2 regions of the Proteiniclasticum sp. C24MP genome follow, and region 1 is predicted to be linked to the other one. Evidence: a T-box and tRNA genes for the amino acid it is inferred to sense, from the RefSeq annotation. Region 1 holds a T-box; the other holds one or more tRNA genes.
The links. The T-box of region 1 lies ahead of asnS (asparagine--tRNA ligase). A T-box ahead of a tRNA ligase gene usually reads a tRNA of that ligase, here a tRNA-Asn.
Positions count from the first base shown of each region.

Region 2: it has a tRNA-Asn gene. The T-box ahead of asnS (asparagine--tRNA ligase) is inferred to sense a tRNA for this amino acid. The anticodon was not compared.

Region 1 is NZ_JBINJW010000016.1:41,612-56,380, forward strand. It holds gene ACHAL6_RS10995 (DegV family protein) at 1-295, opposite strand, end outside; gene ACHAL6_RS11000 (leucyl aminopeptidase) at 495-1,937, shown strand; gene ACHAL6_RS11005 (M24 family metallopeptidase) at 1,981-3,057, shown strand; gene ACHAL6_RS11010 (universal stress protein) at 3,123-3,986, opposite strand; gene asnS (asparagine--tRNA ligase) at 4,154-5,539, opposite strand; T-box leader at 5,613-5,826, opposite strand; gene ACHAL6_RS11020 (GNAT family N-acetyltransferase) at 5,918-6,457, opposite strand; gene murC (UDP-N-acetylmuramate--L-alanine ligase) at 6,481-7,884, opposite strand; gene purR (pur operon repressor) at 8,076-8,885, shown strand; gene uxuA (mannonate dehydratase) at 8,982-10,028, opposite strand; gene ACHAL6_RS11040 (AraC family transcriptional regulator) at 10,327-11,235, shown strand; gene ACHAL6_RS11045 (glycoside hydrolase family 2 protein) at 11,423-13,834, shown strand; gene ACHAL6_RS11050 (DUF6075 family protein) at 13,967-14,320, shown strand.
Region 2 is NZ_JBINJW010000010.1:71,204-84,813, reverse strand. It holds gene ACHAL6_RS08995 (ATP-binding cassette domain-containing protein) at 1-725, opposite strand, end outside; gene ACHAL6_RS08990 (M20 family metallopeptidase) at 878-2,071, opposite strand; gene pulA (type I pullulanase) at 2,281-5,379, opposite strand; gene ACHAL6_RS08980 (DUF1295 domain-containing protein) at 5,682-6,554, shown strand; gene ACHAL6_RS08975 (6-phosphofructokinase) at 6,794-7,897, opposite strand; gene murD (UDP-N-acetylmuramoyl-L-alanine--D-glutamate ligase) at 8,029-9,399, opposite strand; gene ACHAL6_RS08965 (DUF624 domain-containing protein) at 9,412-10,098, opposite strand; gene ACHAL6_RS08960 (glycine--tRNA ligase) at 10,228-11,619, opposite strand; tRNA gene ACHAL6_RS08955 (tRNA-Asn) at 11,844-11,918, opposite strand; T-box leader at 12,217-12,466, shown strand; gene asnA (aspartate--ammonia ligase) at 12,508-13,491, shown strand.

The DNA of each region.
Region 1 (14,769 bases):
CAGAGTTCGCTGTACCTGAAAGGCCTCCGGAAATAAGAACACCGATGGCGTGGGTATAGCCTTCAGCGACAAGGTCCTTGAATAGCTGGTCGATGTCAACGCCTTTTGGAAGACTGGTTTTGGGCACTTCCTTCTCAAAGTTGTCATAGACTGTATCCGCGCTGATTTCCACACGGTCACGATAGGTTTTGTCTTTATATATGATCTGTAGTGGCAGAAATCTGATTCCATATTCTTCGAGATCTTTGTCCCGCAGGTCGCAGGCACTGTCTGTAAAAATTGCGATTTTTTCCATTAAATTTTCCTCCGAACGAGTTTAGTTGTATCAAGTATACCATTTCAGATTGGCTGTAGCAATGAAGAGACTATGAATAACCTGAGAGACAAAGTAGTACAGAGATTTGGCGAATCCACTATAGATGTATATTCGAGCACCTACTATTTTCAGCGTGCTTATAGTAGAATGAAAGATAGATATGAAAATTGAAAGGGTGATGAATTTGAAAATAACCATCGGACAGAAACAGGAAGCAGAACTGATTCTTGTATGTAAGGATCAGAAAAGTGAGGGATACGAGAAGGTTCTGGAACATCTGAAGAAGAGCAATCTCTTTAAAGGGGAAGCAGAAGAGCTTTTCAGCCATGTGAATGTGGAAAAAGAGACGGTTCAGATTTTCCTCGGACTTGGAGAAGAAGAGAAAGTGGATGAAGAGATTCTGAGACTTGCAGCATTCAAGGGAGCGAAAGAGCTTTCAAAGCTGAAGGTGAAGAAGGCTTCCGCGAAGCTTCCGAAGTTCTCGGGTCTATGCTACAGAAAATCGTCCAAAGCTTTCGCTGAAGGGCTCTATCATGCAGAATACAGATTCGATAAATACCTTTCCAAGAAGCAGGACTTCAATCTGGAGGAAGTATCTCTGATTCTTCTGGAAGGAAAAGAGGAAAAAGTCCTTCCGGAGCTTGCGGAAATCGAAAACATCATGGATGGAATCTTCCTGACACGTAATCTCATCAATGAACCTGCCATAACACTGACACCAGTGGCGCTGGCCAGGATTGCGAAGGAAGAGCTTGAACCGGCAGGTGTTGAAGTGACCATCCTCAGCAGAGAAGAATGCGAGAAGCTCGGTATGACGGCATTCCTGTCCGTTGCAAAGGGATCCACCAACGAGCCTCAGGGCATCATCATGAGATACAGGGGTGGAAAAGATGAAGCGCCCATCGGTCTTGTAGGCAAAGGGGTCACCTTTGATACAGGTGGATACTCACTGAAGCCAGGACCTTCCATGATCACCATGAACGGGGATATGGGCGGTTCAGGAGCTGTCATAGGCGCCATGAAAGCCATCGCGTTGAATAAAGTGGAAAGAAACGTCACGGCTGTGGTTCTGGCCACGGACAATGTCATTTCCGGAGATGCCTATGTACCTGGAGACATTGTGGGGTCCATGGCGGGAAAGACCATCGAAGTTCATAGTACGGATGCGGAAGGAAGACTCACACTGGCAGATGCCGTCTATTACAGCATCAAGCATGAAGGGGTCAGTGAGGTGGTGGATGTGGCCACGCTGACAGGTGCATGCGTGGTGGCGCTGGGTGAGTTCAATACCGGCGGATTCACCAACAACAAGGAACTCTATGCCCGAGTCGAGAAAGCGGCAGAAGAGGCTGGAGAGCCCATGTGGCAGCTTCCATTATCCAAAGGATACAGAGACCTCATCAAGGGAGACCGAGGAGACCTCAAGAACACCGGAGGCAGATGGGGCGGTGCCAGTACGGCAGCGGCCTTCATTGAAGCTTTTGTGGAAGATACGCCTTGGGTGCATCTGGATATCGCAGGCACCTCAGATATCGCTTCCGCCAGAGGCTATCTGCCAAAGGGGGCCACAGGTATGCCTGTGAAGACGCTGTACTACTACGCAAAGGGAAAAAAGAAATAGGGATGCTTCGGCATTTCAGAAACGAATAGAGGAGGGGGACTTTTTGTATTCAGAAAGAATTGTAAAACTGAAAGAACTGATGAAGGAAAAGAATCTGGAACAGCTTCTGGTCACAGACACTGCATCGATTTTCTATCTCACAGGACGCTGGATTGAGGCGGGAGAGAGACTTCTGGTTCTTCTTGTCCGTCCGTCGGGTAAACCGGTGCTCTTCATCAATGAACTGTTTCCGGAAAAGGAATCCGATGATCTGGACTTTGTCTGGATCAAGGATACCACGGACTCCATTTCGCTCCTTGCGGAAAAACTGGAAAAGGAAAAAGTGCTTGGAATCGATAAGAACTGGCCATCAGGATTTCTCATCAGGCTCATGGAAACAACGGGTTCGACAAGATATGTGAACTCATCCCTGCTTCTTGATCTGATAAGGTCTCAGAAAGACGAAGAAGAGATCCGTTTCATGAAAGAGGCATCGAAGCTCAATGATGATGCCATGACCATGCTCATTGATGCCATCCATGAAGACATGACGGAAAAAGAGATGGAGGAGAGACTCAGGGAGATCTATGAAACATTAGGCGCTGACGGGTTCTCTTTCACACCGATCATCGCCTATGGGAAAAACGGAGCGAATCCCCATCATGAAAACAGCCATAGGCTGCTCAAAGAGGGAGATTCCATCATTCTGGACATCGGATGCAGAAAAGACAACTATGCTTCAGATATGACGAGGACCGTGTTCTATGTGGAACTGGATGAAAAAGCGGGAGAAGTCTATGAAACCGTGCTGGAAGCGAACCGCAAAGCCATAGAAATGGTGAAGCCCGGCGTCAGATTCAGCGATATCGATAAAGCGGCAAGAGAAGTCATCGAGCAGAAAGGATATGGAGAATTCTTCACCCACAGGACAGGTCATTCCATCGGAATTGAAGTCCACGAGTATGGAGATGTATCCTCAGTCAATGATGATGTGCTGAAGCCTGGTATGATTTTTTCCGTGGAGCCTGGCATCTATCTGGAAGGAGAGCTGGGTGTGAGGATCGAGGATCTGGTTCTGGTGACGGAAGAAGGACATGAAGTCCTGAACAGATATCCCAAAGACCTTCAGGTGATATACTGATACAGAGTGGAATAAACAGACATGAAAAAGAAAGCCTGGCGTGAGCCAGGCTTTCGTGTCTTCTGTTATTTCTTCATTTCCGGAACAAGCAGTACAGAGGTGTGTGCTCGTCTAGCCAAGTTGTTGCTGTTGCTTCCGATGAAGATGTCCTTGATGATCCCTTTACCCTGTCTACCTAAGATCAGAAGATCCACATGGTTTTCATCCACCACACGGCTGATTTCTCTGAAAGGTCTACCCATTTCAAGGATGATATCCACATTTGTGGCTCCCTTTTCTTCCAGTCTCTTTTTCAGTTCTTCCAGCCTGTCACGGTCGATCTGGTTGAATTCGATGATTCTGTAATCCAGATAGGGGCTGATTTTGGAAATATCCTGTATATGCATCAGCGTCACTTTGCGGATCCCCGCTTCCACCATTCGTTCCAGGTAGGTGAAGGCCTGATGGGCATTTTCCGAAAAGTCTGTGGGGAACAGTACGTGACTTTCAGGGGATAACTCCGCAGGGGTTGTGGAGAATTTTTCATCTTCTTCATCGATTCTGACGATGAGGATCGGTTTACTTGGCATCTGAATCAGCTCGTAGGCGAATTCCGTATCGAAGATTCGTTTTCCCAGGGAAGATCTTTTTGCGCCGACCATTATAAGGGAGTCGTAAGTATCGTCATTCTGGACCAGCTTGTTGATGTCTTCCACGGGCAGGTCCTGAAGTTCCAGTGTACGGGTTGTAAATCCTTCCTTCTCGATCTCTTTGAGGCTTTCTTCAATGATAAGAGGATCATATCCATCTATGAGTCTGTCACTGAGTGTCGTGATGTTATTGGCGACAACCACTTCTTTTGCGCCTAGAAATTTCAGTGATCTGGCAAATTTCAGAACAAGATGATCATAGGGTAGTGTCTGGTTCACAACAAGTAATTTTTTAATCATGTTTATTGCCCCCTTTGATTAAAGTATTCAGGTCTATACTCTTATTTTACCACTAATATATTGAATATTAAGATAATTTAACGGAAACTTTATATTGTTAACGGTATATATGATTTTAATCATTTTACCATATAAAAAAGAGAGCCGAAGCTCTCCTTGAAATACGATTAGAATTCTGCGTTGTTTGTAGTTCTTGGGAAAGGAATCACGTCTCTGATGTTGGTCATACCCGTGATGTACATGATGAGTCTTTCGAAGCCGAGACCAAAGCCAGCATGCTTGGTGCCGCCGAACTTTCTCAGTTCCAGATACCACCAGTAATCCTCTTTGTTCAGTCCCATTTCCTCGATTCGGGCAAGAAGGACATCCATTCTTTCCTCTCTCTGGGAACCTCCGATGATTTCACCGACTCCGGGTACCAGGCAGTCCATGGCTGCTATGGTCTTTCCATCATCGTTCTGCCTCATGTAGAAGGCTTTGATCTCCTTTGGATAATCTGTGACAAACACAGGCATCTTGAATATTTCTTCTGTGAGATATCTTTCGTGCTCTGTCTGAAGATCGCTTCCCCAGGAGACGGGATATTCGAATTTCTTGCCTGATTTCTCAAGAAGCTCGACTGCTTCAGTGTAAGTCACATGCTTGAAGTCGGATTCCACAAGGAAGTTCAGTCTTTCAAGGAGTCCCTTGTCGATGAACTGGTTGAAGAACGCCATTTCTTCAGGAGCTTCTTCCAGACAGTAGCTGATGACATACTTCAGCATGTCTTCGGCCAGTTTCATATCGTCTCTGAGATCTGCAAATGCGATTTCAGGCTCGATCATCCAGAACTCGGCCGCATGTCGTGCGGTATTGGAGTTTTCCGCTCTGAAGGTAGGTCCGAAGGTATAGACATCCTTGAATGCGAGCGCATAGGCTTCTGCATTGAGCTGTCCGGATACGGTGAGGTTGGATTCTTTTCCGAAGAAATCTTCGCTGTAGTCCACTTTTCCGTCTTCCGTCAGTGGAGGATGAATGGGATCCAGCGTGCTCACTCTGAACATTTCACCTGCACCTTCGGCATCGCTGCCGGTGATGATTGGGGTATGCACATAGACGAAGCCTCTTTCCTGGAAAAACTTGTGTATGGCATAAGCTGCAAGGCTTCTGATTCTGAAGACTGCGGAATAGGTGTTTCCTCTTGGTCTTAAATGCGCAATGGATCTTAAGTATTCAAAGGTATGCCTCTTTTTCTGCAGCGGGAAATCCGAGGAAGAGCTTCCTTCCAGAATGATTTCAGATGCCTTGATTTCAAAAGGCTGCTTCGCATCTGGTGTATAGATCAGTGTACCCGTAACAGTCAGCGCGGTTGCGATATGATACTTGGAGACTTCAAGGAAATTCTCCAGCGTGTCATCGAAGACGATCTGTGCGTTCTTGAAGAATCCTCCGTCATTGAGTTCAATGAAGCCGAAGGCTTTGGATACTCTTGAAGTTCTGATCCAGCCACTTAGTGTGACGGTCTGTCCTTCATAGTCTTTTGCGTTTCTGTATAAATCTTTGATTCTAGCCATGATAACTCCTTCTTTCTATGATTATTTTTGCTTTTTCTGGTTTTTCTGTAAATAAAAAAGACCATCATCTCCATAAAGGGACGAGGATCTCGCGGTACCACCCAATTTACAAGGAAACACTTTCCTTGTCACTTTATCCTGTAACGGTAAGGTCCGTCTTTATGTACTCTTCCTTCCATAAAGATGCTCGGGGGCGTTTTTCATCAAAGGGCTTGCTGCTAAACTTTCACCATCATTAGCTCGCTGGATGCAGTTTCCTTTATTACTCTTCCCGTCTTCGCATGTAAACTATGCACTTTCGCTTCATTCAGTATATAACAAAACCCCTTGACTGGCAAGGGGGTATAGGTGGGGTGATTCACCCTTCATCCTGTTCTTCTACTTCGAAAGATCATACTCCAGCTGAAAATCCCGAGGGTCCTCTTCGTAGAATGTGGGATTGATTTCCAGGGCTTCTCTGCAGCCTAAGGCGAAATAGAAATTCACGGTTTCTTCAGCTGACCCTGCACAGATGTAGAGCTTATCGGCTTCCCAGCTGCGAGCGATATCTGCTGCCTTTTGAAACAGCGCTTTTCCGATGCCTTTTCTGCGATGACTCAACGTGATGAAGAGCTGGTCCAGCAGCACATGATGACAGGTTTTTCCGAAGAACGGCCGGTTCAGGGAAATGAATCCGAGAAGAGCTCCTTCTTCCGAAAAGGCGCCGATGGCAAATCCGTCATCTGAAAGGGTCTTATGAAGCGCATGCAGATGGGCTTCATAGCCTTCCGGCCAGGTGGGATCCTGGTAGCTGATCGTAACAAGAACTCTTCTTCCATCCACTTCCCGGTAGGCCCGATGAATGAACTGGGAAGCGTCGATTTCCTCGATTCTATGACATTCCTCCCGGGTAAGGGGGCGATATGTGATGTTCTTCATGGTCTTCCTCCTGGTGATGGGATTCATATCGGTTGCGTCTGGTCTTCAAGAAGTGGTTTCAGATACTCTGCCACCTTCACGGATTCTCCTGCGCCCATGGTCAGAATGATGTCTCCAGGCTTTGCGAGTTCGCTGAGATGCTTTGCTGCTTCTTCGAAGGTTTCAAAGTTCTCTGTATCTACGGTCTTTCTTCTTCTTATGGCATCTCCCAGTTCCTCTGCGCTGACCAGACCCGTGTCGGGTTCTCTGGCGGCATAGATGGGCAGAAGGGTGAGGCTGTCGACTCGGTCAAAACATTCCACAAAGTCATCAAAGAGCGCACGGGTTCTTGTATAAGTATGAGACTGGAACACCACATGCACTTTTCTGTGGTCCATTTTAAGGACCGTATCGATGGCGTTGACGACTTCTCCGGGATGATGCGCATAATCATCAATGACCATGATGCCGTTTTCCGTATAAAGATGCTGGAATCTTTTATCCACACCCATGTAGGTTTCCAGGCCTTTTTTTATGGAATCTATTCCTAATCCGCAGGAAAGAGAGGCACCGATGGCGCCCAGCGCGTTATAAATGTTGAATTCTCCGGGAACATTAAGGGTCAGTTCAGCGAGGAGTTCTCCCTGATAGACGACTTTGAAGCTGGGCTTTCCCTGTGGGTTGTAGGTGATGTCTTCCGCCCTCAGATCACCGCTGCGAATGCCGAAGGTCAGTGTTCTGATGGTGGCATCCTGCAGAACATAAGACATATTGGCATCGTCTGCATTGGCCACGACAACACCGTCTTCAGGCATGACGGAAACATAGACCCTGAAGGTGTCCAGTATATGGTTGAGATCTCTGTAGTAATCCAGATGATCCGCTTCGATGTTCAGAATCAGTGCCACTTTTCCGGGGAAACGCAGGAAGGACTCCTTGTATTCGCAGGCTTCCGTGATGAAGAAGTCGCTGTCTCCGATCCTGTAATTTCCGCCGATGAGGGGAAGATTTGCGCCTACCAGGATGGTAGGGTCCACTTCTGCCGCCAGCGATATGGCGGAAAGCATGGAGGTGGTGGAGGTTTTTCCGTGGGTTCCTGTCACTGCAATGGAGTTGGTGAAGTTCTGAATGATGTGCCCCAGAAACTCTGCTCTGTCATAGGTTATGATGCCGAGTTCCTTCGCTCTCATAAGCTCTTCATTGTCTTCCCTTATGGCTGCGGTATAGACCACGATGTCCTGATCGGTGATGTTTTCTTTATGATGGCCGAAAAAGATTTCGGCTCCCTTTTCTCTTAATCTTTTCACGTTTTCTGATTCCTTGAAATCAGATCCTGTGACTTTGATATTGCTGTTAAGAAGGATGGCTGCCAGTCCGCTCATGCTGACTCCGCCGATTCCGATAAAATGAACCTTCTTGTTCTCGTATTCCTTTAAATCAAATAACATGATCACACTTCCTTCCATTAACATCATAATCTATCCACCTTAAATTTCAAAGATTTTTTTGGAAAGGAATGTAACAGAGGAAGAATGGAAAAAGATGGGGTAACAATACGAATATTAGATAGTATTATATTGTAAAACATTCGATAATGTTATAAAATTAGAAGAGATAAAATCCATGTAGGAGGATCGTTATGCAAAAATATTCGAGAAACAGCCGAATAAGTGCCATTACAAAAATTCTGATTGAAAATCCCAATAAAATCATGAGTCTGAATTATTTTTCTGAAATGCTGAATGCCGCAAAATCGACAATCAGTGAAGATATTCTGGTGATCAGAGAAATCATGGAAACTCTGGAAATGGGGAAAATAGAAACCATTGCCGGTGCAACGGGTGGAGTCAGATATGTGGCGAGAATAGGAGAAGAGGAGGAAAAAGCCTTTGCGAATTCCATCTGTGAAACGCTGAGGGACAAATCTAGAATTGTGCCTGGTAATTTCCTTTACATTACGGATATTATGCTGGATCCGACCATTGTGCATCGTGCAGGTGTCATTCTGGCTTCGAAATTTTCAAAAGCCAAAGCCGACTATGTAATCACAGTCGAAACCAAGGGTATTCCGCTGGCTTATGAAGTGGCCAGATATCTGGGTGTACCACTGATCGTTGCAAGAAAGAACTCGAAAGTCACAGAAGGAACCAGTGTAACCATTAACTACGTATCAGGGACAACCGGTAGACTGGGGAACATGGGACTTGCCAAAAGAACACTGAAGACCTCTTCAAGATGTCTCTTCATCGATGACTTCCTAAGAGCCGGTGGTACAGTCAATGGTATCGCGGATCTTCTCAATGAATTCGATTCGGAGCTCATCGGCATTGGCGTCCTTGTGGACAGCAAGGAAGTGGTGAAGAAACTTCCAACTCCTCATACATCCCTTGTCGACTACCATGGAGTGGACGAAGAAGGAAATGTGATCATGGAAGCATCTGAAAAATAGTGCGATGGAAAAAACCGTAAAGCAAGGAGCTGTCTTCTGGAAGAATCAACTTCCAGAAGACAGCTCCTTTCGGGTTTCTATGAGGGTTCTAAGAGGTTACTTGTCGAGCTTTGTAAGGGTTTCCCAGATTCCTGTCATGTAAGAAGCGCCTAGGGCTCTGTCATGCAGGCCGTATCCTGGTCTTCCTGTTTCACCCCAGATCATTCTTCCGTGGTCTGGTCTCAGATATCCGTCGAAGCCGTTGCGATGCAGGGCTTTTAAGATCGCTACGATGTCCAGAGACCCGCATGGTGAATAATGCGCGCTTTCTTCAAAGCTGTCATCTGGATAGAGCTTCACATTTCTTACATGCATGAAGTGGATTCTGCCCATTTTGGAATACTTGTCCACCATGGCCAGCACGTCGTTGGCGTTGGAGGAACCAAAGGAGCCTGTACAGAATGTAAGACCGTTGTATTCACTGTCTACAATCTTCAGGAATCTGTCCAGATTCTTTTCTCCGGTGATGATTCTTGGCAGTCCGAAGATGGAGTATGGTGGATCATCGGGATGGATGGCCATTTTCACGCCTGCCTCCTCAGCTACTGGAATGATCGCTTTCAGGAAATATTCGAGATTCTCGAAGAGCTTCTCTTCATCCACTTCTTTGTATTTATCAAAGAGTTCCTTCAATCCTTCTTTCGTATAGCTGGAATCCCAGCCTGGAAGGGAAAGCTCTCCTGTCAGAGGATCCATTTTTTCAAGCTGCTCCTTGAAGTACACCAGTGCAGTGGATTTGTCAGGCAGCTCATAATCCAGCTGAGTTCTTGTCCAGTCGAAGATCGGCATGAAGTTGTAGCAGATTACTTTTACGCCTGCGGCGCCCAGTCTTCTGATGTTCTCCTTGTAGTTTTCGATGTACTGGTCTCGTGAAGGCAGTCCGATCTTGATGTCTTCATGCACGGGAACACTTTCGATGACGTCAAAGTGCAGTCCGTTGTCCTCTGTGATTTTCCTGAGTCTTTCGATACTCTCCACAGACCAGACTTCACCTACAGGAACATCGTATACTGCTGTTACAATGCTGTGCATGTTGGGGATCTGTCTGATGTATTCGATTTTTACGGGGTCGTCTTCTCCGTACCATCTGAATGATAGTTTCATTTAATTCATCTCCTATATATTTTTATGAAGTGCAACAACATCCCTCTTCTGCGACGTGAATGTCGATTTTTTCACCATGAATGGAAAAGGATAATCCATTGAAACAGTTGATATACACAACGTTTTCATAGATTATTAATTCTCTGTTCATAATTGAAAACAAAAGGGCGGAAATTAATCTCTTTGCTTAATAGTATCATATAGTGATGTTGTTTGATGATGATTTAAGTTGCCCATGGACTTGCAAATATTGCTCATTATCGATAAGATGAAAATAAGAAAAACTGGAGGAAATGGCATGAGCAAGCACAAGAATGATTATTCAAACAGACAGCACATGTATCGTATGGATTATGAACTGTTTTATTATAAAGACATGCAGTTCAAGAATGTTTCGCTGCACCATCACGATTTCTTCGAAGTGTATTTTTTCGTGAAAGGGGAAGTGAGCTATCAGATTGAAGGCAGAAACTATCATCTTGTGCCAGGGGACATTCTTCTTGTGAATCACAAGGAGCTCCATCAGGTGCTCATCGAGAATCCTGAGCATTATTATGAACGGTATGTTCTTTGGCTGAATAAAGAATTTATCAAGTCCCTTTCCAGTAAAAAGTCGGACCTGACCAGATGTTTTCTGGATCAGGAGAAAAAGACGCTGCTCAGAACCTCCATGGAAAACCATCAGCTCATAAGAGGAATCCTGGACAAGCTGCATTATCAGAACGCGGAAGACGGATTCGGAGCGGATCTTCTGCCAAAGGCCCTGCTGACCGAGCTCATGATCGAGCTGAATCGCATGAGTTTCGAAGAAGATAAACTGCAGCCGCAGGTGAAGAAGAATCAGCTCATTGATTCCGTCATCAGCTACATCAATGAGCATCTGGAAGAGGAAATCAATATGGACCAGCTGGCAGCGGAGTTCTTCATCAGCAAGTATCATCTTTCCCGCGAATTCAAGAAATACACCGGTACCACCCTCTATCGATTTGTGGTCCAGAAGAGGCTCATCAAGGCCAAAGGACTGATTCTGGAGGGGAATCCCATCACATCCGTTTACGAGGAATGCGGTTTCGGAGATTATTCCAATTTCTTCAGAGCATTCAAGAACGAATATGGACTCACACCGAAAGAATTTCTCAGCGTGATGGAAAAGCGGAAAGCCAGTGAAGACCAGCATAGATATAAGAATATAGCGGAATTCAACTAAAGGATAAAGAACAGAAGGTGTAAATTGAAAATAAGATACACCTTCTGTTCTTTTCTGATAAGATTATTATAATAGTCTGACTGTAGTCAAAGATTTTTCATATTTCTACTGTATGATAAATTAAATGCAATCAAAAAGAAATCTATATGGCATAATCGTCCCCGCAGGTGTGCAAGGAGAGTTTAAAATGCGAGAAAAGATTCATCTAAATGAAAGCTGGATGTTTTATCCGGATGTTGAGGATTACCCGAAAACGTCAGGTGAACTGAAGAACAGGAAGGGAGAACATGTGGATCTTCCTCATACAGTGAAGATGCTGCCTTTCAATAACTTCAATGAAAAGGAATACCAGTTTAAGAGCCTTTACAGAAAAGATATCTTCATTGATGAGGAATACAGGAATAAATCCCTGTTTCTTGTTTTTGAAGGCGCAGCGAATATGACTGTGGTATATATCAACGGAAAGAAGAGCTTTCACAGTGAAAGTGCCTTTCTTCCGTTTTCCAAAGAGATTTCAGAGGAAGTGAGATTCGGTGAAACGAACACCATCGAGGTCATGGTGGATTCAAGAGAGCTCGAATGGATTCCTCCTTTTGGTCATGTGGTGGATTTTCTCACATATGGGGGAATCTACAGAGAGGTGAGTCTGGAGATTCATGACAGGTATTTCATTCAGAATGTCTTCGCCTTTGCGGAACATGTCATGGAAGAAGAGAAACAGCTCACCGTACAGACCATTCTGTCAGCGGAAAGGGGAGGAAGTGTCATATATAAGCTCTTCGAAGGATCGGACACGAGTCAGTCTGGAGAAGCTCTCTTTTCCAGTATCCGCAATGTGGATGAGAAAAGAATGCGTAATACCCTTTCCATTAAGGGTGTATCGCTCTGGGATATCGATCATCCTCATCTCTATACCCTCGAGGTGACCCTGGTGGATCCTGATGGACGCGCTGTGGACAGGAAAACGGAAACCATCGGTTTTCGGGAAGCTATGTTCAAGGAAGACGGGTTCTATCTCAACGGAAGGAAGATCAAGCTGAGAGGACTCAACCGCCATCAGAGCTATCCATATGTGGGGTATGCCATGCCGAAGTCCATGCAGATTCTGGATGCGGAGATTCTGAAAAAGGACCTGGGGGTCAATATCGTTCGTACCTCCCATTATCCTCAATCCAGTCATTTTCTGGACCACTGTGATCGGATCGGACTTCTGGTCTTCGAGGAGATCCCCGGCTGGCAGCACATCGGGGATGAACATTTCAAGGAGAACAGCAAAGACAATCTGAAGAAAATGCTCAAGCGAGACCGCAATCACCCATCGATCATCATCTGGGGCGTGAGAATCAACGAATCCCAGGATGATACTGTGTTTTATGAGGAAATGAACAGGATCGCGCACATCTATGATGAATCAAGGCCAACGGGTGGGGTCAGAAATTTCGCCAAAAGTGAGTTTCTGGAGGATGTCTACACCTATAATGATTTTCTGCATAAGGGGGATAATGAGGGGCTTTCCAGTCCTAATCATATTCTGCCTTCTAAGGCGCCTTATCTTGTGACGGAACACAACGGACACATGTATCCTGTGAAGAGCGCCGATCCGGAAGAGAGAAGAACGGAGCATGCGCTGAGGCATGCCAGGGTTCTTGAATCCATGGAGAAGAACAGCAAGATTTCCGGTGCCATCGGATGGTGCATGGCGGATTACAACACACACGTGGATTTCGGCAGTGGAGACAGGGTCTGCTATCATGGGGTGCTGGATATGTTCCGTCAGAAGAAAACCGCCGCTTTTGTCTATTCCAGTCAGAAAGAGGAGCCTGTACTTCATATCTCCTCTTCCATGAATATCGGAGACCATGCGGGCGGGAATCTCGGAAATGTCTACGCCTTCACCAACTGTGACTATGTGGATCTTTATAAAAACGGCAGACGCATCAGGAGGTTCGAAAAAGACAGGAAAAAGAAGCTGAAGCATCCGCCGATTCTCATGGCTGATTTCATTGGGAATCTCCTGGAGGAGGATGAGGGGTTTTCTGGCGGTGATGCAGAGCGGGTGAAGAAAATCATCAGGAAGGCCGCTGTCTATGGCATGAATCTGCCGCTGACCTCCAAAATGGCCATGGGTAGAATCCTCCTGAAATATAAAATGAAAATGGATGATGCGGTGGCTCTTTTCGGCAAGTACTATGCCGGGTGGGGACAGGACCAGCTGACCTATACGTTCAAAGGGTACAAGAATGAAAAAGAAGTGGCCACCGTGACAAAAGGACCTGGTGCTTCGATGTATCTTGAGGTCATACCATCCAAGGAAGAACTTCTTGTGGAAGAAACCTATGATGTGGCCATGGTGTCCGTCTGTGCGAAGAATAATCACGAGGACATTCTTGTCTATTCCAGTGAAGTGATCCGTCTGGAAACTGAAGGGAATGTTGAGATACTAGGACCGGCCTGGTTTCCTCTGAGAGGGGGACAAGGAGCATTCTATGTGAGAAGCGGAAGAGGCGAAGGGGACGGCGCTGTGAAGATCCTGACGGAAAATATGGGAGAAAAGGAAATCAGGTTCACAGTGAGAGATGGTGGTTTTAGAAAGCTTTAGCGAGAAAAGATAAATGAGAGAAAGGATCCTGGAAATGAAGGTTTTCAGGATCTTTTCACCCCTACATAACAGAATAGAACCTTGTTTTCAACCACTCTTAAACCATTGGTATCACTAGCTTTAAAAAGTTAAATGCGAACAATTCATACCGAAGTGCGAACAATTCATACCTACCAGGAATTAATAGACAGAGATAATACTGTAAATAGAGACACTGAAAGAAGATCAATGTTTTACATACTTTCAGGGTATGAGGATCTTTTCAATAAGGTGGATGATATCTATAATTTTGAAGAACACTTCATAAAGCCGGAATGCCTTGAAGATAATAGTGGGGAGTTCAGTAGTACTGAAATAAAGTTGATTACACTTGCTTTCAATCATTACAACGGATATCCGGCTGATGTTCGTGATGTACTACATTCACTTGATGAAAACACTCTTGAATTAGCGCTTAATTCGATGAAATTAAGATATTTTAGATAGATTGATATCAAAAAGCAAAATAAAGAGCCACTCTAAAAGAGCAGCTCTTTATTTTGCCTTTAAACAAGAATATTAATAAAGAAATAGTTGATTTGATCAACTAAATTAAACTCAATACTAGGGACATTATTGGGAATTTTATTAAGGAAATTACATAATTGAACCATAATAGGGTTTTGATCTACAGATACAAATGGTAATCTCTCTTTTTCTGAATATATAATATCTATTTTAAATCAACGCTACGAAATATTAAGAGCCTCTATAGAAGTGTTGTTTTTGAAGAAGTATTGAATTTGTACATTATTTTCTCTTTATTTTTTTCACTGTAAATACAATAAGTGATATAAATAATCCTAAAACTATAACAATGAGCGTAAATGCAGTTAAGTCAAAACTTTCCATAAAATTCTCCTTTTAAATCCACCGATACTACAAACAACTTACAT
Region 2 (13,610 bases), on a different contig from region 1:
TCTCCTTCGCTGAAATCTTTCACAGGGCGGTTGTCCGTCTGTTTCATCCCATAGTGCCTGAAGGCAGCATTCACCGTACCGATGGAATAGTCCTTGTAGGCATGGTCCCAGTAAGCCACGGCCCCTTCTTCCAGAGACAGTTCTTCGCTGATCACACTTTTCTGGTCAATCTTCATGACTTCGCCCAGACCATGACAGGCCTCGCAGGCACCTTCTCTGGTATTGAAGGAGAAGTGACTTCTTGTAAGCTTCTCCATCTTATGCCCGCAGTGGCTGCAGAACATGTAGACCTTGAACTCCCCTTCCGTCTTCACTAGCTCTTCTCTGCATCTGGACGCACTGATCTTCTTCTCACAGGAAGGACAGCTTCTTTCATGAAGCTTCTCATAAATCATCCGCAGCTCTGTATAGATGTTTGTTACTGTCCCCACAGAAGATCTTGGATTTTTCGCATATTCACCCTGAGTGATTTTAATGGCCGGTGAAAGATTGAGAATGGATTCCACCTTCGGCTTCGGGATTCCCTGATATCCGATGGCTTCCAGATACTGCCTCTGACACTCCTGATAGATGGTGTCCACTGCCAGGGTGGACTTCCCTGACCCGGACAGTCCCGTCAGAACCACCAGTCTGTTCTTTGGTATTTTCAGGGAAATATCTTTCAGGTTTCCTTCTGTGGCATGACTGATGTAGATATATTCTGAAGACAGTTTCTTCTTTTCCATGACGTTCCTCTCTTTTCCTTTTTTTATTTATTGTACCGTGAACACACTTTGCTGCATATAGCGAAAAGAAGAAAGACCATCCTATCATGACCTTTCTTCCTGATCTGAATATTACATTTCTGGTGGCTTGCCAGAAGATTCCGCTCTTCCTTCTATCTGTTCTCCTCTTTGTTCCCCTGAACCCCCAGGAAATCCAGCGCAAACTGAACATGCAGCGCCACGCCGTATTTCATGTAGTCCTCATCTATTTTGAACTTCTCATGATGGGGAAAATAGATGGCTTCCTTGTCTTCATTCCGATACCCGATGAAAGCATAGACGCCCGCGGCATGCTGGAAATAAAAAGGCATGTCTTCTGACCCCATGAGTCTTGGCGTCATGATGTTGTTTCCTTCTCCAAAGACTTTTACAGCACTTTCCGATGCAATCTCCGTGAGTTCCACGTCATTATACAGGCTTACTGCGCTTTCCTCTATCTCCACATCCACCCTCACTTCATAGGCATCTCCGATGGCTTTTGCATGTCGCCTGATCCCTTCATGAACAGTCTTTCTGGCCTCAGGACTGAAATATCTCATTGAAATCTCGAGCTCTGTGTATTTTGAGATGATATTGGCTTTTGTTCCACCCATGAATTTTCCGGCGGAAAGAACCACAGGGTCCTGCGCATTCACATTCTTCGTGATGATATCCTGGAGTCCTGTGACGAACACACAGGCTGGATGAATGGTGTCTCTGGCCAGATGCGGCATGGAACTGTGACCGGATACCCCCTCAAGCTTCACATAAATCGTATCGCATCCTGCCATGCGGTAGCCTGGCGTGATGTCCACCTGTCCCGTGGGAAGACTTGGCATGCCATGCATACCGAAACATGCATCCACCCCTTCCATCCCTCCAGCTTCTATGATCTTCTTCGCTCCGGTGAAGGTCTCTTCTCCTTCCTGAAAGAAAAACCGCACTTCACCTGATAGATCTTCCCTCATTTCCGAAAGAATCTTCGCAGCCCCCAGCAGCATGGCTGCATGGGCATCATGGCCGCAGGCGTGCATTCTGCCATCCACTGTTGACTTGAAGGGAACATCCGCTTCTTCAATGATGGGCAGTGCATCCATATCACCTCGAAGCGCTACAGTCTTCCCCTTCTTGCCACCGGTCAGGCTGGCGATGATTGACGTCGCACCGGCTTTTCGGTAAGGAATGCCTAGTTTCTCCAGTTCCCTTATGATCTTCTTCTGAGTCTGCACTTCTTCTCCGCTGAGCTCCGGGTAGGCATGCAGGTCTCTTCTGAAGGACAGCACATAGTCTTCAATCTCAAGCGCTCTTTTCATCACTTTATTTTCCATAGGGATTCATCCTTTCTCTGATCTTCATTTTATATCTCCATACTTCCATTTTACCACCAGCTTCTTCATTTTCCCATCCAGGTCAGAATACGCAGGCAGTCCAGTATGTGCGCATGAAAAAGCTTCCTTTCGGAAACTGCACTGGATTCTCTGTGCTTTTCCGAAAAGGAAGCTTTCTGCTAACGGATGATTCAGTATGGGATTCAGGCTCAGGAAACCTTTTTCTTCTGATTCTTTCGATACAGGCCGTATCCGCCAGCGCCTCCTACAGCAAGAAGCGCCGCAATGATCATACCCTGATTTCCGGAATCCTCTTTCTCTTCTCCCGGTGTCTCCGGCGATTCATCTGTCTTCTCCGCTGTCTCCACCAGAACCAGGAGGGTCTGCCCAGGAATCTTCACTTCTTCTGAAACCGTCTCGATGGATTCGTTTCCTGCCGTCGCTCCATTGACCATGACATTCCAGTTTCCTTCCAGATCAAAGCTCATCTCGTCTCTGTTGGCATTCATGAGCACCAGAATCTCTTTCCAGTCATCTCCCGCAGCCTCACCGTCGATTCTGTATCCCACCATGTTCTTTTCCGGCATCTCCAGGAAGGAGAGATTCTCTCGCACTTCTCTGGCGGTATCCATCTTGAAGGCTGGATGTGCTTTGCGCATATCGATGAGCCCTTCGAAGTACGTCACATTGTCAAGATAGCTGCTCTTTCTCTCCCAGACGAGTTTGTTGATCTCGTCTGGGGCGTTGTAGCTGTTGTGATTGCCGTCCTTGGTTCTCAGGAAATCACTGCCTGCATGGAGGAACGGAATCCCCTGAGAGGTCAGAACCACCGCATTGGCCATCCTGTGCATCCTTATGAGCTCCTCTTCCTCCGCATCACTGTTGCTGATCATAAGCTTATCCCACAAAGTCAGATTGTCGTGGGCTTCCACGTAAGTGATGGTCTGGCTGGGCTCTTTCGCCCAGAAGCTTTGCGAGTATTTCACTTCCTGGTAATTCACATCGGGATGATCTATGGATGCCACGATGCCGAATTTGATGCTCTCCTCCATGCCTTCTGCTCCGTTTATGAATCCCCTGTCTTCATCGGTGAAGACGTGGCCTTTCAGTCCGTCGCGGATGTCATCGGAAAACGCTGCGACGCCATCCATTCTCCAGGTGTTTCTCTTTAATGCCTTTTCCTTATCCGGTAGAGGTGAATCGCCGCCTGTCCATCCTTCCCCGTAGATCAGAATGGTGGGATCCACTTCATCCAGCGCCGCTCGCACGGCTTTCATGGTATCTATGTCATGAAGGGCCATGAGATCGAATCTGAATCCGTCCACACCATATTCCCTGGCCCAGTACACCACGGAATCCACAATGTATTTTCTCATCATGGATCGCTCTGAAGCGGTCTCGTTTCCTGTTCCGCTTCCGTTGCTGAAGCTGCCGTCCTCATTCATCCTATAATAGTAACCCGGTACCATCTTCGTGAAGTCAGAGTCTCCTGAGGCTCCGGTATGGTTATATACCACATCCATGACCACTCTGATGTCCTTTTCATGAAGCGTCTTCACCATCTCCTTGAACTCTCTGATTCTCACTTCGCCATTGTAGGGATCTGTGGAATAGGATCCTTCCGGTACATTGAAATGCTGCGGATCATATCCCCAGTTGAAATTATTCTCCTCAAGCTTTGTCTCATCGATGCTTCTGAAGTCAAAGGCCGGGAGAAGGTGAAGATGGGTCACGCCAAGGTCCATGAGATGGGAAAGCCCCGTGGATACCCCATCCGGTCCTGTGGTGCCTTCTTCCGTGAGTCCAAGAAACTTTCCTTTATGCTCGATGCCTGAATCCTCGGAAATGGAAAGGTCTCTCACATGAAGCTCATAGAGGATGGCATCCGTGAAGTCCTTCAGCTCCGGCTTTTCATCCTCTTCCCATCCTTCCGGATCTGTTCTGTCAAGATCCACCACCATGGCTCTTCGTCCGTTTACACCCACCGCTTTCGCATAAGGGTCCACCGCTTCCTGTTCCATACCAAGATTGGTGGCGGTGTAGGTATAGTACACGCCATGATTGTCGCCGGAAAGCACATATTCCCAGACACCCTTTTCCAAAGACACCATCTTCACAGTTTCATAGGCATCCACATCATTTCCCGCTGTGAAAAGGTTCAGCTTCACACTGGTGGCAGTAGGTGCCCACACTCTGAAGGTGGTCTTCTCCGTCTCATGAATCGCACCCAGTTCTCCGTCGAAGTGATACGCGTTCTCGAAGGCCTTGGTGGAGAAGACACCGCTCATCATCACGGCTTTTTCCCCGTATCCTTCTTTGGAAATGGTGTAGGTTCTGCCCAGCTCCAGAGGCTCTTTCAGAAGCACTTCGAACTGACTGGATGATTCAGGTCTTCCTCCTTCGGAAAAGTAGATGGTCTGAATCTCAAGTTCTTCCTCACCGGAAGTGACCTTCAGCCCTTCCTTCTGATCATGGACAAGTTCCATGGGAATGGACACATTGACCTTCACTTTGTTCACCGTGGTCAGCTCCGCTTTCAGGATCTTGGGCGAAAGATCCACTTCCTCCGCTGCATAGTAGACACTGGGATCCTTCTCCAGCAGATACACATCCAGCACGCCATCTTCCGCTTTGCTTACGGAAATAAAGCGGTCCATGTCCACATCCTTGGCTTCCCATTCTCCCTTACGGATAATGAAGCCGATCTCGGAAGCATCCTCCACATCCAAACCCAGAACCGCAAGCTTTCCGAAGTCATCCTCGGAGGTGAAGTCATAGGCTTCTCCTTCTCCCCCCTTCGGCCAGATCCATAGGTTCCATCCGTCATAGTTTTCATCAAATCTTCTATAGTGGATTCGAAGTTCCAGGTCACCCTCCAGGACTTCAGGCTTCTCTGTCGTCACCGCAGGGGCTTCTGTATAGACGGTTTCATCTCCTGATTTCAGCCAGATCTCCGCTTTACCTTCCTCCACTTCGAAAAAGCGGTCTCCATCTATATCCTTTTCCACCCAGTTACCTTTTCGGACGATGAATCCGAACCGGCTTTTATCGCTGGATGTGGATAGCACTGCTACCTTTCCGAAGTCATCTTCAGACGCAAAATCCACCTGTTCCCCCTGGCCCCCTTCTTCCCAAAGCCACAGGTTCCAGTCTTCGTAGTTTCCATCCTCTCTTGCATAGTGTACGATGATCTCCACCTCATTCTCCGCATGAACCGTAACCATGTCTCTGACAGAAAGCATCGGGGTGAAGAAAAACACCAGTAGAAGCACTGCACTGATTTTATGAAACAGACTGCTTTTTCTCATATGAATACCTACCTCTTTTCTTGTGATATGTAATCGATTTACTGCTCCGATTATATCATGCAAACGTGTGCACAACAAGTGGAGCGGACAGACTTCATAGTAGAAAACCTTCGCCTCTCAAAAAGGCAATGATGAGTCTGACTTCATCCTCATTTCCTACTACTTATGTTTTTCATTCATTTTTACTACATACTGTGTAGCTCCTTTACTTTTTCAGTATCTCCATCCCTATTATTCAGATATTTTACAGGAAAAATGCTATACTACAGTTAGAATATTTTAAAAATAAAGGAGCGATTCATATGGACAAGAAGCGACTTATTATTTACCCGCTATTATTTATCATCACCCTCGCGGTTTCAACCCTTGGTTTTACGCGCTGGGGCTTAGATGGGCTTATTTTTCCGATGATTGTGACGTTTGTCTACTTCACAGTGATTTTCCTCATCGCGACAGCGATCAAAAACAACTCCATAGTTGATATAGGATGGGGCATGGGCTTCGTGATTGGCAGCTGGATCACGCTTCTCACGACAAGCGAGCCTACATTCCTATCCTACCTTGTTGTAGGATTCATTACGTTCTGGGGCCTGCGGTTAAGCATTCGCCTATTGAAACGCAACTACGGTAAGCCGGAAGACTTCCGTTATCGTCAGTGGCGCGAGGAATGGGGAGAGAATGTTGTACTGATTGCTTTCTTCCGCGTGTTTATGGTGCAGGGAATCATCAATTTTATCGTTGGTTCGGTGAGTTATGCGATCATTAAATTCAACACCTTTGATTTTACCGGCGCAAGCCAGTGGATTGTCTACATAGGCCTCTTCATTTCCTTCACCGGTTTATTCTTTGAAGTCGTTGGTGATGAACAACTGCGTCAGCATATTCAAAAAGGCACACGGACGTTACTTCAGTCCGGTCTCTGGTCCGTCACGCGTCACCCGAACTATTTCGGTGAGATCATCATTTGGATAGGACTCTATATCGCTGGCTTAGTGATGTTATTTAGTGGTGACAATCCGGTCATTTATTATCTCGTCCTCATCTTATCTCCCGTGATCATGAGTACGGTCTTAATTAAGATCTCGACCCCACTGCTAGAGAAAAACATGGAAAAATACGATGGCTGGGAAGATTACAAAAAGCGCGTCCCAATGATTTTCCCATGGTCAAAGTAGCGCATACAGCAAGCAGGATAAAATAATACGTCAAGAAAAGCTCGACGAAACCTCGCCCTTCCGGGGCTAGAGATCAGTCGGGCTTTTTAAATTCCGGATTTTTCAAGTGCACCAGGAAGGCCTGTATCATGCACAGTTTGCACCCTATCTCGCCATGGGCTTCTTTCAGCCCATCTTTTCGGCAACATGCCATACATAAAAGAACCATGCCCGAAAGCATGGTTCTTTGTGAATTCTGATCAGTCTCCGAAGGAGATTCCTATGGATCTTGCTGTTTCCACCAGATCTCCATTTGGATTTACGTTCTTTGATTTCTGTCCGATGACATTTTCCAGAGAGTCATAGGACATATGGCTGCCCTTCAGCGTAACCATGTTGCCGAACTTTCCTTCCGCTGCCAGCTTCACTGCTGCCACACCATATCTGGTGGAAAGGATTCTATCGGATGAGGATGGGCTTCCGCCTCTTTGCAGATGACCAAGAATGGTCGCTCTTGTCTCATTTCCGCACAGCTTTTCCAGATCATGTGCGACCTTGATGCCGATTCCACCCAGTCTGATCGGATCTGGTGAATCTTCCACTACATCTCTTACGACCACTTCACCGTCAATGGGTTTCGCACCTTCTCCTACCACTACGATGGAGAAATTCTTGCCGTTCTTCTTTCTTTCTTCAATCTTCTCTGCCACCTTATGAATGTCATAAGGAATCTCAGGAAGCAGGATTACATCTGCACCGCCGGCAATTCCTGCATGAAGTGCAATCCAGCCAGCATATCTTCCCATGACTTCAAGAACCATGATTCTGTGATGGGACTGTGCTGTGGTGTGAAGACGGTCCAAAGCCTCCGTTGCCACATTGACCGCTGTGGAAAAACCGAAAGTACGGTCGGTGGACGGCAGGTCGTTGTCGATGGTCTTTGGAATGGCCACGACGTTCACGCCTTTTCTTGCAAAGTCTCTTGCTGAAGTAAGCGTTCCGTCACCACCTACAATGAACATGACATCAATACCGAGGTTCCTGATGTTCTCGACACCCACATCTGAAACATCCTTATACACCATTTCTCCGTTTTCTTCTACCAGATAATGGAACAGGTTGTCTTTATTGGAGCTGTAAAGAATTGTACCACCCTTATGAAGCAGACCTGATGTGATATCTCCTTCAAGCTTGATCCAGTCGTTTTCATAGAGACCTTTATACCCGTTTCTGATCCCGATGACTTCCCAGCCGTATTCCTTTGTTGCAGTCTTTGTCACTGCTCTGATGACAGGATTCAGTCCAGGACAGTCTCCTCCACCAGTCATGATCCCGATTCTTTTGATGTTGGTTTTATTGTTCATTTTACCCTCCTATAGCTTTAAAAGCCACTTAATACCCGATTTCTTTTGTTTGTGTTCCTAGTAAATTTTACCCCAAAGTTCACAATGATACAATTGGAACGCCTAAAAAAACTAAATTGTTCCACAGATATTCAGAATTCATTCACAAGTTTCACGAATCTGTCCCCACGTTCCTCGAAATTCCTGAACAGATCAAAGCTGGCACAGGCAGGTGAAAGGATGGCGGCATCGCCCTCCTTGCTGAGAGATTTCATGATTTTCACTGCATCTTCAAAGCTTTCCGCCATATGAAGAGGTACGTATCTCCCCGATTTTTCCTCGACTTTTCTGAACGCTTCCTGAATCTTGTATTTCGTTGCACCCACCAGAACCGCGTTCTTTATATACTTGTAGCCTTCCTCCGCCAATGGCGCAAAATCAAGCTGCTTGTCGTATCCGCCCAGAATGACATTCACTTTCCGGTCAAAAGATCGAAGGCTTGCCAGTGTTCTTGTGGGACTGGATGCAATGGAATCATTGTAGTACTTCACACCCTGAAATTCTCTGATGAACTGACAACGATGCTTCACCCCAGGAAAGGTCAGCGCCGTTTCTCTCATGACAGGCTTCACGACGAAGTCTTCCACCGCCAGAAAGGCTGCCAGAAAATTCTCCGCATTGTGAATGCCCTTGACCTTCATTTCGTTTAGATCCACGATGCGCTCATCCCGCAGATAGAGACTCCCGTCTTTATAGTAGGCATCTTCATTTTCATTTTTCGAAGAGAAGAATTCCACTTTTCCCTTGGCAAGGGCTGCAAAAGACCTGGTGATTTCATTGTCCTCATTGAGAATCAGAAGATCCGATGCCTTCTGAAAGCGGAAGATATTCCTCTTCGCTTCGATATATTCCTCCATATCTTTATGCACATCCAGATGATTCGGAGACAGATTGGTCACAATGGCGATTTCAGGAGAGGTGGTCATGGTCATGAGCTGAAAACTCGACAGTTCCAGCACCACCATATCCTGAGGTCTTATATTCTCCACCTCTGTAAACAGTGGTGTACCGATGTTTCCTCCGACATAAACCTTGTATCCCGCTTTCTTCAGTATTTCCCCCACCACCGTGGTAGTGGTGGTCTTTCCGTCGCTACCGGTGATTCCGATGGTTTTCGCCCTGCAGTACTTCAGAAACTCCTCCATCTCTGAGGTGATGATTGCACCATCCTTCTTCGCATTCACAAGCGCAGGATGATCAAATCTCATGCCGGGCGTCTTGAAAATCATATGAAGACCTATGAGATGATCCAGATAATCCTCTCCCAGATTCAGCTCCACCCGGTCCTTGAAACCATGGACCTCTTCTCCAAGGGAATCAAGCTCTCTTTTATCATAACCGACTACTTCAGCACCGAGTGAAAGAAGAAATTCGATGAGCGGAATGTTGCTCACACCTAGACCCACTACACCGACGCTTTTCCCTTTGACTTCCTGTTTGAACTCATTAAAATCTCTACCCATTACTATCCATCCTTATATCCTGTTCTGAGACTGTCCAAGCAGTCTGAAGTATAGTGCATTCTGTGCCATGGCTGCCAGTGCAAACCCGAATATCAGTGTCATAATGACGATGCGACCTAGGTACACACTCATGAGCAGGATGACAACCGCCGCCGCCGCGCCAAGCATCAGCCTGAAAAATCTGTTCATCGTCTTTCCAAGCACCTCTTTCAGCGTCCCTTTCTCATGGACCATCACAGGTACCGTCGCCAGTATCGTAAAGAGCATGAAGAAGATCAGAAGCTGGAGAAGCACGTAAACCAGGTTCATCTCACTGATGTAGAAGAACAGGGCATTGTACAGCGTGAATGTGATCAGTACCGCACCCAGAAGTCCTATGAGCAGGCTGCTTTTCAGGTTCTCCCTGTATCCCTTCACAAAATCCTTGAAGATGCCTTTCCCTTCTGCTCTTTTCCTGCTCACCGCATATAGAAGCGCTGAATAGGAAGGGAGAAGATTCAGGCTGAGCACTGCCATATACAGGTAATACATCACAATATTCGTGGGATTGTAAAAGAGAAGAAAAAGCAGAATATGAAGATTGAAAAGCATGAATAGTGCATTGCCCATGATGAGATCATAGACACCATCCACTGCTTTCTTCACAGAACTTTTTGCCAGCTGCTCGTTCGTCTTTTTATTTCTACTATTGTCTTTCATTGTTCCTCCATCTAACCGATATTTCTTACTCTCATTCTATCTTCTTTCCGCAGAATCAACAAATGAATTATCATCCTGCCATCTGAAAAGAGCAGGATGGGGATCTACACTCCTCCATCCTGCTCGCTGCTAAAATTCCAGTTTCTTTTCCACGTAATCCACCAGGTCAAATACAGATAATCTAATCTGCTCCATGGTATCACGGTCTCTTACGGTTACACTCTGGTCTTCCAGTGTATCAAAGTCTATGGTGATGCAGTATGGCGTTCCGATTTCATCCTGTCTTCTGTATCTCTTTCCGATACTTCCCGCATCGTCATACTCCACATTGAAATGCTTCGCCAGCTGCTCGTAGACTTCCAGAGCCTTCTCGGAAAGCTTCTTCGAAAGCGGAAGAATGGCCGCCTTCACAGGTGCGATGGCAGGATGGAATTTCATTACCGTCCTCTCCTCTCCATTTTCCAGCACTTCTTCCTCATAGGCATCGGACAGGAAGGATAAGAACATTCTGTCCACACCTACGGATGGCTCTACACAGTAGGGAACATATTTTTCATTGGTTACAGGATCCAGATAATTCATATCCGACTTGGAATGCTCTGCATGCTGCTTCAGATCGTAATCCGTTCTGTCTGCAATCCCCCATAGTTCTCCCCATCCGAATGGGAATCTGTACTCAATATCCGCTGTACCCACACTGTAGAAGGAAAGCTCTTCCTCTGAGTGATCTCTCATTCTCATGTTTTCCTCATTCAGTCCAAGATCTGTAAGGAAGCTCCAGCAGTACTTCTTCCAGTACTCGAACCATTCCAGATCCGTTCCCGGCTTACAGAAGAATTCAAGCTCCATCTGTTCGAACTCTCTTGTCCTGAATATGAAGTTACCAGGAGTGATTTCATTTCTGAAAGACTTTCCGATCTGTCCGATACCAAATGGCACTTTCTTTCTAGAGGTTCTCTGGATGTTCTTGAAATTCACGAAAATCCCCTGAGCCGTTTCCGGTCTCAGATAGATCTCTGTCTTGGAATCATCTGTGATTCCGAGAAAAGTCTTGAACATCAGGTTGAACTTTCTGATATCCGTGAAGTTCTTCTTTCCGCACTTCGGGCATACGATGCCGTTTTCATCGATGTAGTTTTTCAGTTCTTCCTCACTCAGTCCGTCTGCGGAGGCATACTCTACTCCCTGCTCGGTCATGTGGTCTTCCACAAGCTTGTCCGCTCTGAATCTCGCCTTGCACTCCTTGCAGTCCATCAAAGGATCCGAGAAGCTGTCCACGTGTCCTGAAGCAACCCATACTTCCGGGTTCATCAGAATGGCGGAATCAAGCCCTACGTTGTATGGGCTTTCCTGTATGAATCTCTTCCACCAGGCCTGCTTCAGATTGTTCTTGAGCTCTACGCCTAGTGGACCGTAGTCCCAGGAGTTTGCCAGTCCTCCGTAAATATCTGAGCCTGGATACACAAATCCTCTGCCTTTGCTTAAAGCGACAATTTTGTCCATGGTCTTTTCCATTATCATCATCCTCCGATTTTTTCTAGTATAAACAAAAAAGAGCATACACCATGAAGGGACGGAAATAAATCCGCGGTTCCACCCTTCTTGGCATAAGCCCTGCTCTTACAACCATATTGCTCAAAAGCGCCCTTCATCCTCCTGCCTGCATCCTTCCACCAGCCGGATACTCTCTAAAAGCACAGAAGTGATTACTCCTCTTTCTCAACGCAACTATTAAATAAAAAAAATGGCTCCGCGAAGAGGACTCGAACCTCCAACCTATCGGTTAACAGCCGAGTGCTCCACCATTGAGCTATCGCGGAACGTCATTACAAAGACTATTATACCAAGGATATAGAGAAATGCAAGGCCTATTTTGAAAAAATATTGAAATCCGCAGCTTAAATTCTGGTGCAATGTTCTGCAGGGAGCACACTCACACTATTATGCGATTAGCACCTCAGTTGCAGGCACATTGAGATATTCCGATTTCTCTCATACTGTGTCCGTCTTCCCTTTCCAGCACGCAGCTTGCTTTTGCGCCACCCTCTTCGAAGTGTCTCTGAGAAAAATACAAAAGTTTTTCTTGACACTTCCTGAAAATTTTCTATAATGAGATATAACAAAGCAAAGATGAGAAGAGTACATCATGGTTAATGTTTTAGAGAGTCGGGGATGGTGAAATCCCGATACAGAAACATGGTCGAAGAACACCTCGGAGCTGCCAGAGGAAAGGAAACGAGTAGACCTGGACGGACCTCCCCGTTATAGGAGTCGGATATCGACAGATCCACTGTCTGTATCTTAAAAAGTGAGCTTTTTCAAAGCTAAACTGGGTGGTACCGCGGAAGCCTTTCCTTTCGTCCCTATGTAGGGATGGAGAGGAATTTTTTATTTTAGGAGGAAAACGCCATGTACAAACCGACCATGACCTTGAAAGAGACCCAGAAAGCCATCAAGCTCATCAAAGTGTTCTTCGAACACGAACTTTCCGAAAGACTGAACCTCACCAGAGTGTCTGCTCCTCTTTTTGTGGAGAAAGGCACTGGCTTAAACGACGATCTCAACGGCATCGAAAGACCCGTCGCATTTGATATTCTGGATTCAGGTAAAGAAGTGGAAATCGTGCAGTCTCTGGCCAAATGGAAAAGAAAAGCACTGAAAGACTATGAATTCTCCCTTGGGGAAGGACTCTATACCAACATGAACGCCATCAGGCGTGATGAGAAACTGGATCACATCCACAGCATCTATGTGGATCAGTGGGACTGGGAAAAGATCATCGGAGAAGGTGACAGAAACCTGGAGACACTGAAAGATACAGTCTGCATCATCTACTCCATCTTCAAGGATGCGGAACTGCTTCTTGCAAAGAAGTATCCATTCCTGAAGCCTCAGCTGCCTGAGGCCATCACTTTCATCACCTCCCAGGAGCTCTATGAGAAATATCCTGACAAGACAGCCAAAGAAAGAGAAAGCGCTTTTGCAAAGGAAACAGGCGCATTCTTTCTCATCGGCATCGGAGATCATCTCACCAGCGGTGAAAGACATGACGGCCGTGCACCGGATTATGACGACTGGAGCTTAAACGGAGATCTGCTCTTCTACAACGCTGTTCATGATGAAGTTCTGGAACTTTCTTCCATGGGCATCCGCGTGGACAAGGAGACGCTGCTGGCTCAGCTGAAGAAATCCGAAAAAGAAGACCGCACAAGTCTTCCTTTCCATTCCCTTCTTCTGGAAGGGAAACTGCCTCAGACCATGGGCGGCGGAATCGGCCAGTCCAGAATCTGTCAGTTCCTTCTGAAGAAATACCACATCGGAGAGGTGCAGAGCAGCATCTGGCCTGAAGAAATGAGAAGTGAACTGGCCCTGAAAAACATTTCTCTCCTTTAGCAATCAGCATTCTCCTTATGATGCAAGGCAGGCTCCGCGCTCCGCACTGCCTGCCTTGATCATACTTGCATAGAATCATGGATAAAAGCTCCCTCGGCATTCACTGCTGAAGGAGCTTT